Regions from separate parts of the Cupriavidus sp. F041 genome, predicted to be linked through region 1. Evidence: predicted binding sites of a transcription regulator. Region 1 holds the regulator's gene; the other holds the start of a gene.
The links. The regulator sigma-54, encoded in region 1, starts transcription at its own class of promoters, with help from an activator protein. The targets are predictions, from matches to a motif close to TGGCANGNAANCTGCTTT.

Region 1 (4,767 bases):
GCGCCCTCCAGGCCGGCTACCCAGGAGAGTTTGATATCGGCTGCGTTGTCGTCGAAGATCGACTGCGAGGTGACGCCAGTGAGTTCCATGCGGGTGCTTTCAGGAGCAAGCTTTCAGACAGCGGGGACAATTGCCCTGCTCGCCTGCGTAAAGATCGCCGAGGCCGGTCAGGGGTGCCATTGCGTCAGCAACTGGTGCACGTCATCGGGGGTGGGCAGGGTAGCCAGTCCTTCGCGCATCTCGCGGTCGGACAGCAGTTGGGCGATCTCCGAGAGAATCTCCAGATGCTGCTGGGTGGCCTGTTCGGGTACCAGCAGGAAGATCAGCAGCGCTACCGGCTTGCCGTCGGGAGATTCGAAGGGGATCGGCTCGGCCAGGCGCATGAAGGCAGCCAGTGGCTGCTTCAGTCCCTTGATGCGGCCATGCGGAATGGCAACCCCGGCGCCAAGACCAGTGGACCCCAGCGATTCGCGGGCGAACAGGTTGTCGGTCACGGTAGCGCGCGCCACGCCATGGTTGTTCTCGAAGAGGAGCCCGGCCTGTTCGAACACGCGCTTCTTGCTGGTGACGCTGACGTCGAGGTTGATGTTGCCGGGTGGCAGCAATTTAGCCAAACGATTCATGTGGAATGCGCAGGGTTTTCTAGTAAGCAGGCCCGGGGCCGGGAGGCGTCGCGCCGGGCAAAAAAGAAGAAAAAACCAAGGTCCGAAGTTTCACCGGGTGTCCCCCTGCCGGTGTCGGGCGTCTGGCCATTATAGAGCAGGCCCGCCCCCGCCTTGTGCATTGCAATACCCGATGCGCGGAAGCGGTGCCGCGTGCACGGAAAAATCGTTGAGGCTAAGAACTATGTATTGCACAGCATACACCGGTCCATATGCCTTGCGGAATCCCCCGCGTGGTCCCGGGCGAGCGCCAGGAACGAAAAAGCCGCGCTATGGGCGCGGCTTGATTCCGGTTTCAAGGGAGTGACACCGGCGGCCCGGTCTGTGGGCCACCAGGCACGGTCATTGCTGCATCTGCGATGCGGCCATCTGATACTTGACCGCTTCGCGGTCGTGGCTTTGCACGCGATCCTTATGGCGAATCACCTGCCGGTCGAGCTTGTCGACGAGCGCGTCGATAGCGGCATACAGGTCTTCATGATGCGCTTCGACAAAGATGTCCTTGCCCTTGAGATGTAGATTGATTTCCGCGTACTGCCGCCGGTCCTTTTCTTTTGTATTGTCGACAGAGAGCAGCACACTTACGCCAATGACTTGATCAAAATGCCTGACGATACGCTCCAGTTTCGTTTCCACGTACTCACGCAGCGGGGGCGTGATGTCCAAGTGGTGTCCACTGATCTTGAAGTTCATAGCGTTTCTCCTTCTGAAAGAGTTGCACCAGGCAGGCGATGCAACTCGGCTACAAAGTCTTACGGAGAGTAACTGCCGGAATCTTGAGCGCCTCGCGGTATTTGGCAACGGTACGCCGTGCCACTACGAAGCCTTGCTCGCCGAGCAATTCGGCAATCCGGCTGTCGGACAAGGGATTCCTGGCGTCTTCGGCTCCTATCAGTTGCTTGATCAACGCACGAATTGCCGTTGACGAGGCCGCGCCGCCGGTTTCTGTGGAAACGTGACTGCCGAAGAAATACTTCAGCTCGAAAGTCCCCATCGGCGTTGCCATGTATTTATTGGTAGTCACCCGAGAGATGGTGGACTCGTGTAAACCCAGTGTATCGGCAATCTCCCGCAAAACCAAGGGGCGCATCGCAATTTCACCGTGGGTGAAGAAGTTCTTTTGACGTTCGACAATTGCTTGTGCAACGCGCAATATCGTGTCGAACCTTTGCTGGATATTCTTGATCAACCAGCGTGCCTCCTGCAGTTTTTGCTGCAGTCCCGCGGCACCCGCATCGCCTTTTGCACCGCGCAATATCTGTGCGTACATGTCGTTGATACGTAGCCGCGGCATCACATCCGGATTGAGCTGCGCAATCCAGCCGCCATTCAGTTTTCGGACAAAAACATCGGGCACGACGAAGTCGGCTTCGGGACGGCTGTACGCATGGCCTGGATAAGGCGCCAGCGAGCGGATCAGTTCATGCGCCGACTTCAGTTCCGGCTCATCCACCTGCAACGCTTTTTTCAGGCGCGTGTAGTCGCGCACCGCGAGCAGTTCCAGGTGATTGGTGACAATGGTCAGCGCCAGGTCGCGCTGCGGATGCTTGAGGCGGCGCAATTGCAGCGCCAGGCATTCGGCCGCATTGCGTGCGCCGACACCAGGCGGATCGAAGCTTTGCAGCAGGGTAAGGACGGCCTGGATCTCGTCGACCTCGAATTCGAGTTCCTCCGGCAGTTCGCTGCAGATTTCCTCGAGCGAGGCGCTCAGGTAGCCGTCGTCGTCCAGCGACTCGACCAGGAAGATGGCCAGCCCCTTGTCGCGCAACGAAATTTTCAGCGGCGCGAGCTGTTCCATCAGATGTTCGCGCAGCGTGGGTTCGGCGTCGCGCAACTGCATCGGGGTCTTTTCGTCGTCGTCGCCTTGCGGGCGGCGGGCGAAGTCGTCGAGGCTCCAGTCGTTGCCGTAGTCCTCGTTGCTGTCGGAATAGCTGTCTTCGGCCTCGGGCGCGCCGTCGGGGCGGTTCTCGCTGGTGCCCTGGCCGTCGGCGGGCGCCGGCGCGGGAGCGCTCTGCATGTTGACCGAGCCGTCGGCCGCAACGCGCAACGGGCTGTCGAGCCAGTCGTTCTCGCGTTCGAGCAAAGGGTTCTCGGTCAGCGCCTGTTCCACTTCCTGCTGCAGTTCGAGCGTGGACAGTTGCAGCAGCCGGATCGACTGCTGGAGTTGCGGCGTAAGCGCGAGATGCTGCGAGAGGCGGAGCTGTAGCGACGGTTTCATGCGACCTATTTTATGCCCAACTTCCGTGCCGGTGGAACGGAAATTGCTATCGCTGATGACGCCGTGATCGTTGCAGGGTAAAAGGCGACACCGGGGCCACCTTGGGCACAAGGTCGCCGCAGCTGCCGCTTGCTGCCGTGCGCCGCGTTACATGCGGAAATTCTCGCCCAGGTAGACCTTGCGCACCGACTCGTTGGCGATGATGTCTTCAGGCCGGCCCGAGGCCAGCACAGCGCCTTCGCTGATGATGTAGGCGTGATCGCAGATGCCCAGCGTCTCGCGCACGTTGTGGTCGGTGATCAGCACGCCGATATTGCGCGCCTTGAGGAAGCTGACGATGCGCTGGATCTCGCCCACCGCGATCGGGTCGACGCCGGCGAAGGGCTCGTCGAGCAGGATGAAGCGGGGCGCCGAGGCCAGGGCGCGGGCGATTTCCACGCGGCGGCGTTCGCCGCCTGACAGTGAAAGCGCCGGATTGTCGCGCAGGTGGGCAATCTGGAGGTCATCGAGCAGCGTGTCCAGCCGGCGCTCGAGTTCGGCCTTGCCAAGTGGCTTGCCGTCCTGGATCTGCAATTCCAGCACCGCGCGGATGTTCTCCTGCACATTCAGCTTGCGGAACACCGAAGCTTCCTGCGGGAGGTAGGACAGGCCCATGCGTGCTCGTTCGTGAATGGCCAGGCCGCTGATGTGCTTGTCGTCGAGCACGATGTCGCCCTCGTCCAGCGCCACCAGTCCCACGATCATGTAGAAGGAGGTGGTCTTGCCCGCGCCGTTGGGCCCCAGCAGTCCGACCACCTCGCCGCTCTTTACGTCGAGGGACACATCCTTGACCACTGTGCGCGAGCCGTAGCGCTTTTTCAGGTGGCGCACGACCAGCGTGCTGCTGTCCTTCAGGGTGGCGGGCTGGGAGGGTGCGGTTTGGGTAACGGTCATGAAGGGTGAATCCGTGGATCGGGCGACGCGGCGGCGTCAGGGATTGACGGGGGCGGGCGCAGGCTTGAGCGGCAGCGGGGCGCCGGCGGCGCCGCTGGCGGGTTGCTCCTGGCGCGGCGACAACACGGCGCGCACGCGACCGGACGGGCTGCCCGCCGTCGCGTTCTCCGCGCCGCCGCTGGCGGTGTAGAACTCGTTGCGGCTGTCGTAGGTGATCACTGCGCCGCGGATCTCGTCGACCAGCTTGGCGCCGGCCAGCCGCGCCATGCGTGCGCGGCTGATCAGCTTGGACAACTCCTGCTTGCCGTCATACTCAATGCGGTCGCCCCAGCCGTCGATGTATTCGTCGACGTTGTCGCGTTTCTGGCGGATATAAGCCTGCTTGCCGCCCTTGGACGTAGCCACGGCGTACTGGTAGCCCTCGGGATCGGTGCGCACTTCGGCCGCGTCGGATTTCAGCACCATGGTGCCCTTGGTCAGCACCACGTTGCCAGTCAGCACATAAACCTGCTTGACGTCGTCATAGCTGGCGTTGTCGGCTTCCAGCACCAGCGGTTTCTCGCGGTCGGCTTTCTCCGCGCTGGCGGGCGCGGCCAGCGTGAGGCCGAGGACGGCTGCCAGCGTCAGCAAAGCGGCCGTGCTGCGGCGGCGACAGGACGATGTCGTCAGGAATGAATTCATGTTGGCGTGATGGCGGTTGGCGCGGACGGCTGTGGCCCGCGGGCGGCTTCGTTTCCTGGCGGCTGTTTCCGGGCAAAGCGGGCAGGGCTGCGCGGGCGGCACCCGCCTGGGTACCGTTTGCGCCCGCTCGCCTGGCCAGCACTGCTTCGCTTCATCTGGCAACAGCCTCTCGGGTCTTTGTTATCTGGGCTACTTCGCGGGACTCGCCGGCGGACCCGTAATAATGGTGCCGCGTACGTTACCCAGCAATTGTACTTCGCGGGTGACATTGTT
Region 2 (4,767 bases), 2.6 Mb from region 1:
GCGGCCGGTCCCGCTGGCATTCCGGTCGAGCGCATTGCCGCCGAGGTGTTGTCCGCCTTCATGGCGCAGCACTATCTGGACCAGGCCGTGCCGCCGATCCTGGTGGTCAGCCACCTGCCGCCGGGCAAGGCACTGCTGGAGGCGCTGTCGATGCAGGCCGGGCGCAAGGTCACGCTGGTCCGCCAGCCGCAGGGGCAGCGCCGGGCCTGGCTGGAGATGGCCCAGAAAGGCGCGGAACTCGCGCTATCGCGCCGCCTGGCGGAGCAGGGCAGCCAGCAGGCCCGTACGCGCGCGCTGGCGGACACGATCGGCATTGACATGGAGGACCTGGCGCTGCTGCGCGTGGAGTGTTTCGACATCAGCCACACCGCGGGCGAGGCGACGCAGGCTTCTTGCGTGGTCTTCCACCATCACGAGATGCAGAACGCCGAATACCGCCGCTATAACATCCAGGACATCACGCCCGGAGACGACTACGCCGCCATGCGCCAGGTGCTGACGCGCCGCTACCAGAAGCTGGTGGAGCTGATGGAGCAGGCGCAGCACGCCGTCCCCGAAGGCGGGCAGGGCGATATGCCCGATGCGGCGGGCACGCCTGCCGGGTCGACGCTGATGCCCACCGTGGTCCTGATCGATGGCGGCAAGGGCCAGGTGGAGGTCGCGCGCCAGGTATTTGAAGAACTCGGCCTCGATATCGGCCTGCTGGTCGGTGTGGCCAAGGGCGAGGGCCGCAAGGTCGGACTGGAGAGGCTGATATTTGCCGACGGCCGTCCCTCGCTGGAACTGGGTCAGGGCAGCGCGGCCCTGATGCTGGTAGCGCAGATCCGCGACGAGGCGCACCGCTTTGCCATCACCGGCATGCGTGCGCGCCGCGCCAAGGTGCGCACCACCTCGCGGCTGGAGGAGATCGAAGGCGTCGGCGCCCGCCGCAGGCAAAAGCTGCTCACGCGCTTCGGCGGCCTGCGAGGCGTCATTGCGGCCAGCATCGACGAACTGGCCAGCGTCGACGGCATTTCACATGCGCTGGCCGAGGAAATCTATCGGCAGCTGCATTGATTCATTCAAATCCGAGACCTGTGTGGCAGGAAATGCTCGGTTCCCGTTGAAATAGGCGACAATCTCGGGGTTGCCCATTGCCGCTGTCTCGTTTCGAGCCCCCATGCCGCTGAATATACCGATCCTGCTGACCTGGCTCCGTGTTGCCATGATTCCCCTCGTGGTGGGCGTCTACTACCTGCCCGAGGCATGGCTGCCAATGCATGCCAAGAACATGACGGCAGCCGGTTTCTTCATCATTGCAGCGGTCACCGACTGGCTGGACGGCTTCCTGGCAAGGCGCTGGAACCAGACATCGTCCTTCGGCGCTTTCCTGGATCCGGTCGCCGACAAGCTGATGGTGGCCGCGGCATTGCTGTCCCTGCTCGCACTGGGCCGGGTCGCCGACCTGATCGCGCTGGTGATCATCGGCCGCGAGATCACCATCTCGGCGCTGCGCGAATGGATGGCGCAGATCGGGGCCTCCAAGAGCGTCGCGGTGAATTTTCTGGGCAAGCTCAAGACCACTTTCCAGATGATCGCGATACCGCTGCTGCTCTTCAACGACAGCCTGCTGGGTATCGTCGACGCCTCGGTGCTGGGCGCGTGGATGATCTACGTGGCGGCTGTGCTGACCCTGTGGTCGATGTTCTATTACATGAAGCTGGCGTGGCCGCAGATCCGCGAGCGCAGTGGCCTGAGTGGAGAAGCCACCGCACAAAAATGAAGATCTGGTGAAAAATATGCTTGACGAATGCCGAGCCGGTTTGCAATAATCCTGTTCTCGCTTCTGACGAAACAAACCGAACGAAGCGAAAAGCAGCAAGAACGCAGCGTGATGTGAGCGGTATCGGCACAAAAGTTGCGTTTTAAGTAAGAAGTCAGCAGGATCCTGCGGGAGTAGCTCAGTTGGTAGAGCGCAACCTTGCCAAGGTTGAGGTCGCGAGTTCGAGCCTCGTCTCCCGCTCCAGGTTTCCGTTGCATCTGGAAAGCCCGGTGCATACCGAGTAGTTCCAGATTGGCACGCAGAGTAGTAAATGCGGGAGTAGCTCAGTTGGTAGAGCGCAACCTTGCCAAGGTTGAGGTCGCGAGTTCGAGCCTCGTCTCCCGCTCCAATCCCAAAGGGAAGCAGCGCTTCCCTTTTTGTTTGCGATGGTGGTGCGCGTGCGCGGCCCGGCAGGGTCAAGCGAATGCGGCTACAATCCCAGCAGCCGTCACCCGGCGGGGTGGCAGAGTGGTCATGCAGCGGCCTGCAAAGCCGTGTACGCCGGTTCGATTCCGACCCCCGCCTCCAAATATAAAGCCCTGATCATTCAGGGCTTTATTCTTTTTTGCTTTCTGCTCGTCATCCTGTCGAACCCGGTTGGAAAGAGGGCTGAAGGTTTCGCTGCCATTGGTCTAGCGAGGGAATGGTCGCGCAGGGTGAGTCATAGCCCAACTTCCGACGCGCGCCGGGCGGCTTACTGCGTATGCCGGAATTCGTCACCGGAACTGACGTAATTTGTCACGGTGCGGCAGATACATGCGGTTACAACTGACGCACTTTGTCACAATGACGCGATTTTCGAGCTGATTTGGCCTGGCACGGGGGTTGCATACAAGGCTTGCGCAGCAAGTTGCTGCCTACAAATAATTAGGGGTCAATCTTATGAAAAAAGCACGGATGGGAATCAAGCGGGTACAGAAGGGCTTCACGCTGATCGAACTGATGATCGTGGTCGCGATCATTGGTATCCTCGCCGCTATCGCGATTCCGCAGTACAGCGACTACACATCCCGCACCAAGGCGGCTGGCGCAATGGCGGAATTGGCCTCCGTCAGGACCGGCGTGGCTATGTGTCTTCAAGAGACGGGCGCGCTTACCGGCTGCGACATGGGAGCGGCAAACGGCTATGTTCCGACGCCGGCTGTCTCGAAGAACCTCACGGTGATAACGTCAGTTACCAATGGCGTTATTATGATGACCTCCGGCGCTACCACCGCCGCGGGCGCACCTCTGACGATCATTGACACCCCGACTCTCCCGGTGGCCGGCGCTGCGAACATGACGTGGTTGAACACGGGCTCAATCTGCGATGTCAATCGTGGTCTGAAGCCCGGCCAAGGCGATTGCCCTTAATTCATAAAGCGTTACATTTGAGCTGAAGGCGCCTGCGGGCGCCTTCTTTATTTGGAGAACGTACGTTGTCCCTGCCGAGTACCTTGGAAATGATCGCGTCGCTCGACGCAGAGTTGGTGGACTTGCTTGGCGAGCGGATGCGGCTCGCGGCAACGCTGGCGAACGCGCGCATGCCGGAGGAGGTTGAGCAAGCGGTGCAACGGATGCGTACCCTGGCGACGATCTACCATGCGCCGCCCGATCTGGTGGAACGGGTTGCTCGCCTGATATTTGCGGTAGAGGGGTCCAGCGAGACATAAGGGGCGCACTGCGGGGCGCAATGCGCTAAGTCATTGATTGATAAAATGGTGGGTGGCCTGCAAAGCCGTGCTTTCCGGCTCGATTCCGATCGTGGCTCAGATCGTTAAGTACCAAGCGCTGCCTTAACCGGTAGCGCTTTTGCGTTTTGGTGAGTCGAGCAGCGGCACTCGCCCAAAAAGGGCGACGTCCCCCGAGTATCCTCTGCTCCAAAGGGGGCAAGCCTGTCTGGCAACACGAACTCGTCCTCCTGCTCCCTCTTGTCGCCCATCGACTGCCCGGCAAATCCCGTCTCGCTCGTTCCAATTTCACCCCGCGCTGCACGCCCCGCATGGCCGCACTGTCGGCAGGGCTCCCACGGTACCTTCAAGCGCCGCCCGTTCGCAGCTTCTTCTTTGTCGCCTATCTTTCGCCATTTTTATGACTTTTCCTAATATCGTCGCCTATTTTCGTTTTTCCGGCATTTTTGCTTCAGCAAGTGCCGCCGGATGCCGTAAAGGCGGTAGTAAGAGCCGTTCAAAAGACAGCTCCCGGATCTGAAGACTTTGCAAGCGCGCTTCGAAAGTAGATTTGTCTGGTCCTATGAGTGGTTTGGCGCGGCAGGAACCGCGCACGCTACCCATGGGCACAATTTCAACGTCTTTCTTTCCAGGAATCGGCGCCCGCTCTGTGGCGCGCGCCGACTATGTGCCATGAATATCACTCAACGCCTGCTGGCCACCCTGTTGCTGGCCTTGTTCGCCATACTTGCCCTTGGTATCGGTGGCATCTGGCAACTCCGCGCATCGCAGGACCGCTTTTCTTACCGCAACGACAACACGTTGGTCAGCGTACGCACGCTGGATGACCTCTGGGCCAATGTCAACGGCATGCGCGTGTCGCTTTACGCCTATGCCTTGTCGGACGAGGCGAGCGGGCGCGCGGAAGCCGTGGCGGCTTTGGCGAAGGCTGACCAGTCTTTCGATACGATTGCTGCCGCTTATGAACGCAACGACATCTCCGATGAGAAGGACCGGGCGCTGCTGGAAGCCGACCGGGCCGCGGTGAAGCGGTACCGCGTGGAGCGGGAGCGTTTCCTGGAGAAATCTGCGGCGGGCGATGCCAAGACGGCGCGGGGCATGCTGCTGGGTGGCTCGCTCTTCAAGGCCGCGACAGCGTTGGGCACGGCCATCAATGAACACGTTGCCTACAACGCCGCCTTGGGCGAGCAGGTGGTCGAGCGCAACCGCAAGGCGTACGACCTGGCGCTGACGGTGTTCTGCGCGATTATCGCGGCCGCCTTCGTGGTCACCGGCGCGATGGGCTTTTCGCTCTAT

Region 2: the regulator sigma-54 is predicted to act here: its motif matches at 2,616-2,633, upstream of ACZY0R_RS30080 (pilin).

What each region holds. Positions count from the first base shown of each region.
Region 1 covers NZ_JBVASY010000002.1:106,301-111,067, forward strand. Annotated here, with positions in the region: gene hprK (HPr(Ser) kinase/phosphatase) at 1-89, opposite strand, end outside; gene ptsN (PTS IIA-like nitrogen regulatory protein PtsN) at 168-623, opposite strand; gene hpf (ribosome hibernation-promoting factor, HPF/YfiA family) at 1,005-1,355, opposite strand; gene ACZY0R_RS17520 (RNA polymerase factor sigma-54) at 1,405-2,880, opposite strand; gene lptB (LPS export ABC transporter ATP-binding protein) at 3,028-3,813, opposite strand; gene lptA (lipopolysaccharide transport periplasmic protein LptA) at 3,850-4,494, opposite strand; gene lptC (LPS export ABC transporter periplasmic protein LptC) at 4,684-4,767, opposite strand, start outside.
Region 2 covers NZ_JBVASY010000002.1:2,753,772-2,758,538, reverse strand. Annotated here, with positions in the region: gene uvrC (excinuclease ABC subunit UvrC) at 1-1,056, shown strand, start outside; gene pgsA (CDP-diacylglycerol--glycerol-3-phosphate 3-phosphatidyltransferase) at 1,160-1,762, shown strand; tRNA gene ACZY0R_RS30095 (tRNA-Gly) at 1,930-2,005, shown strand; tRNA gene ACZY0R_RS30090 (tRNA-Gly) at 2,075-2,150, shown strand; tRNA gene ACZY0R_RS30085 (tRNA-Cys) at 2,256-2,329, shown strand; gene ACZY0R_RS30080 (pilin) at 2,684-3,154, shown strand; gene ACZY0R_RS30075 (chorismate mutase) at 3,244-3,453, shown strand; partial or broken gene ACZY0R_RS30070 (methyl-accepting chemotaxis protein) at 4,144-4,767, shown strand, end outside.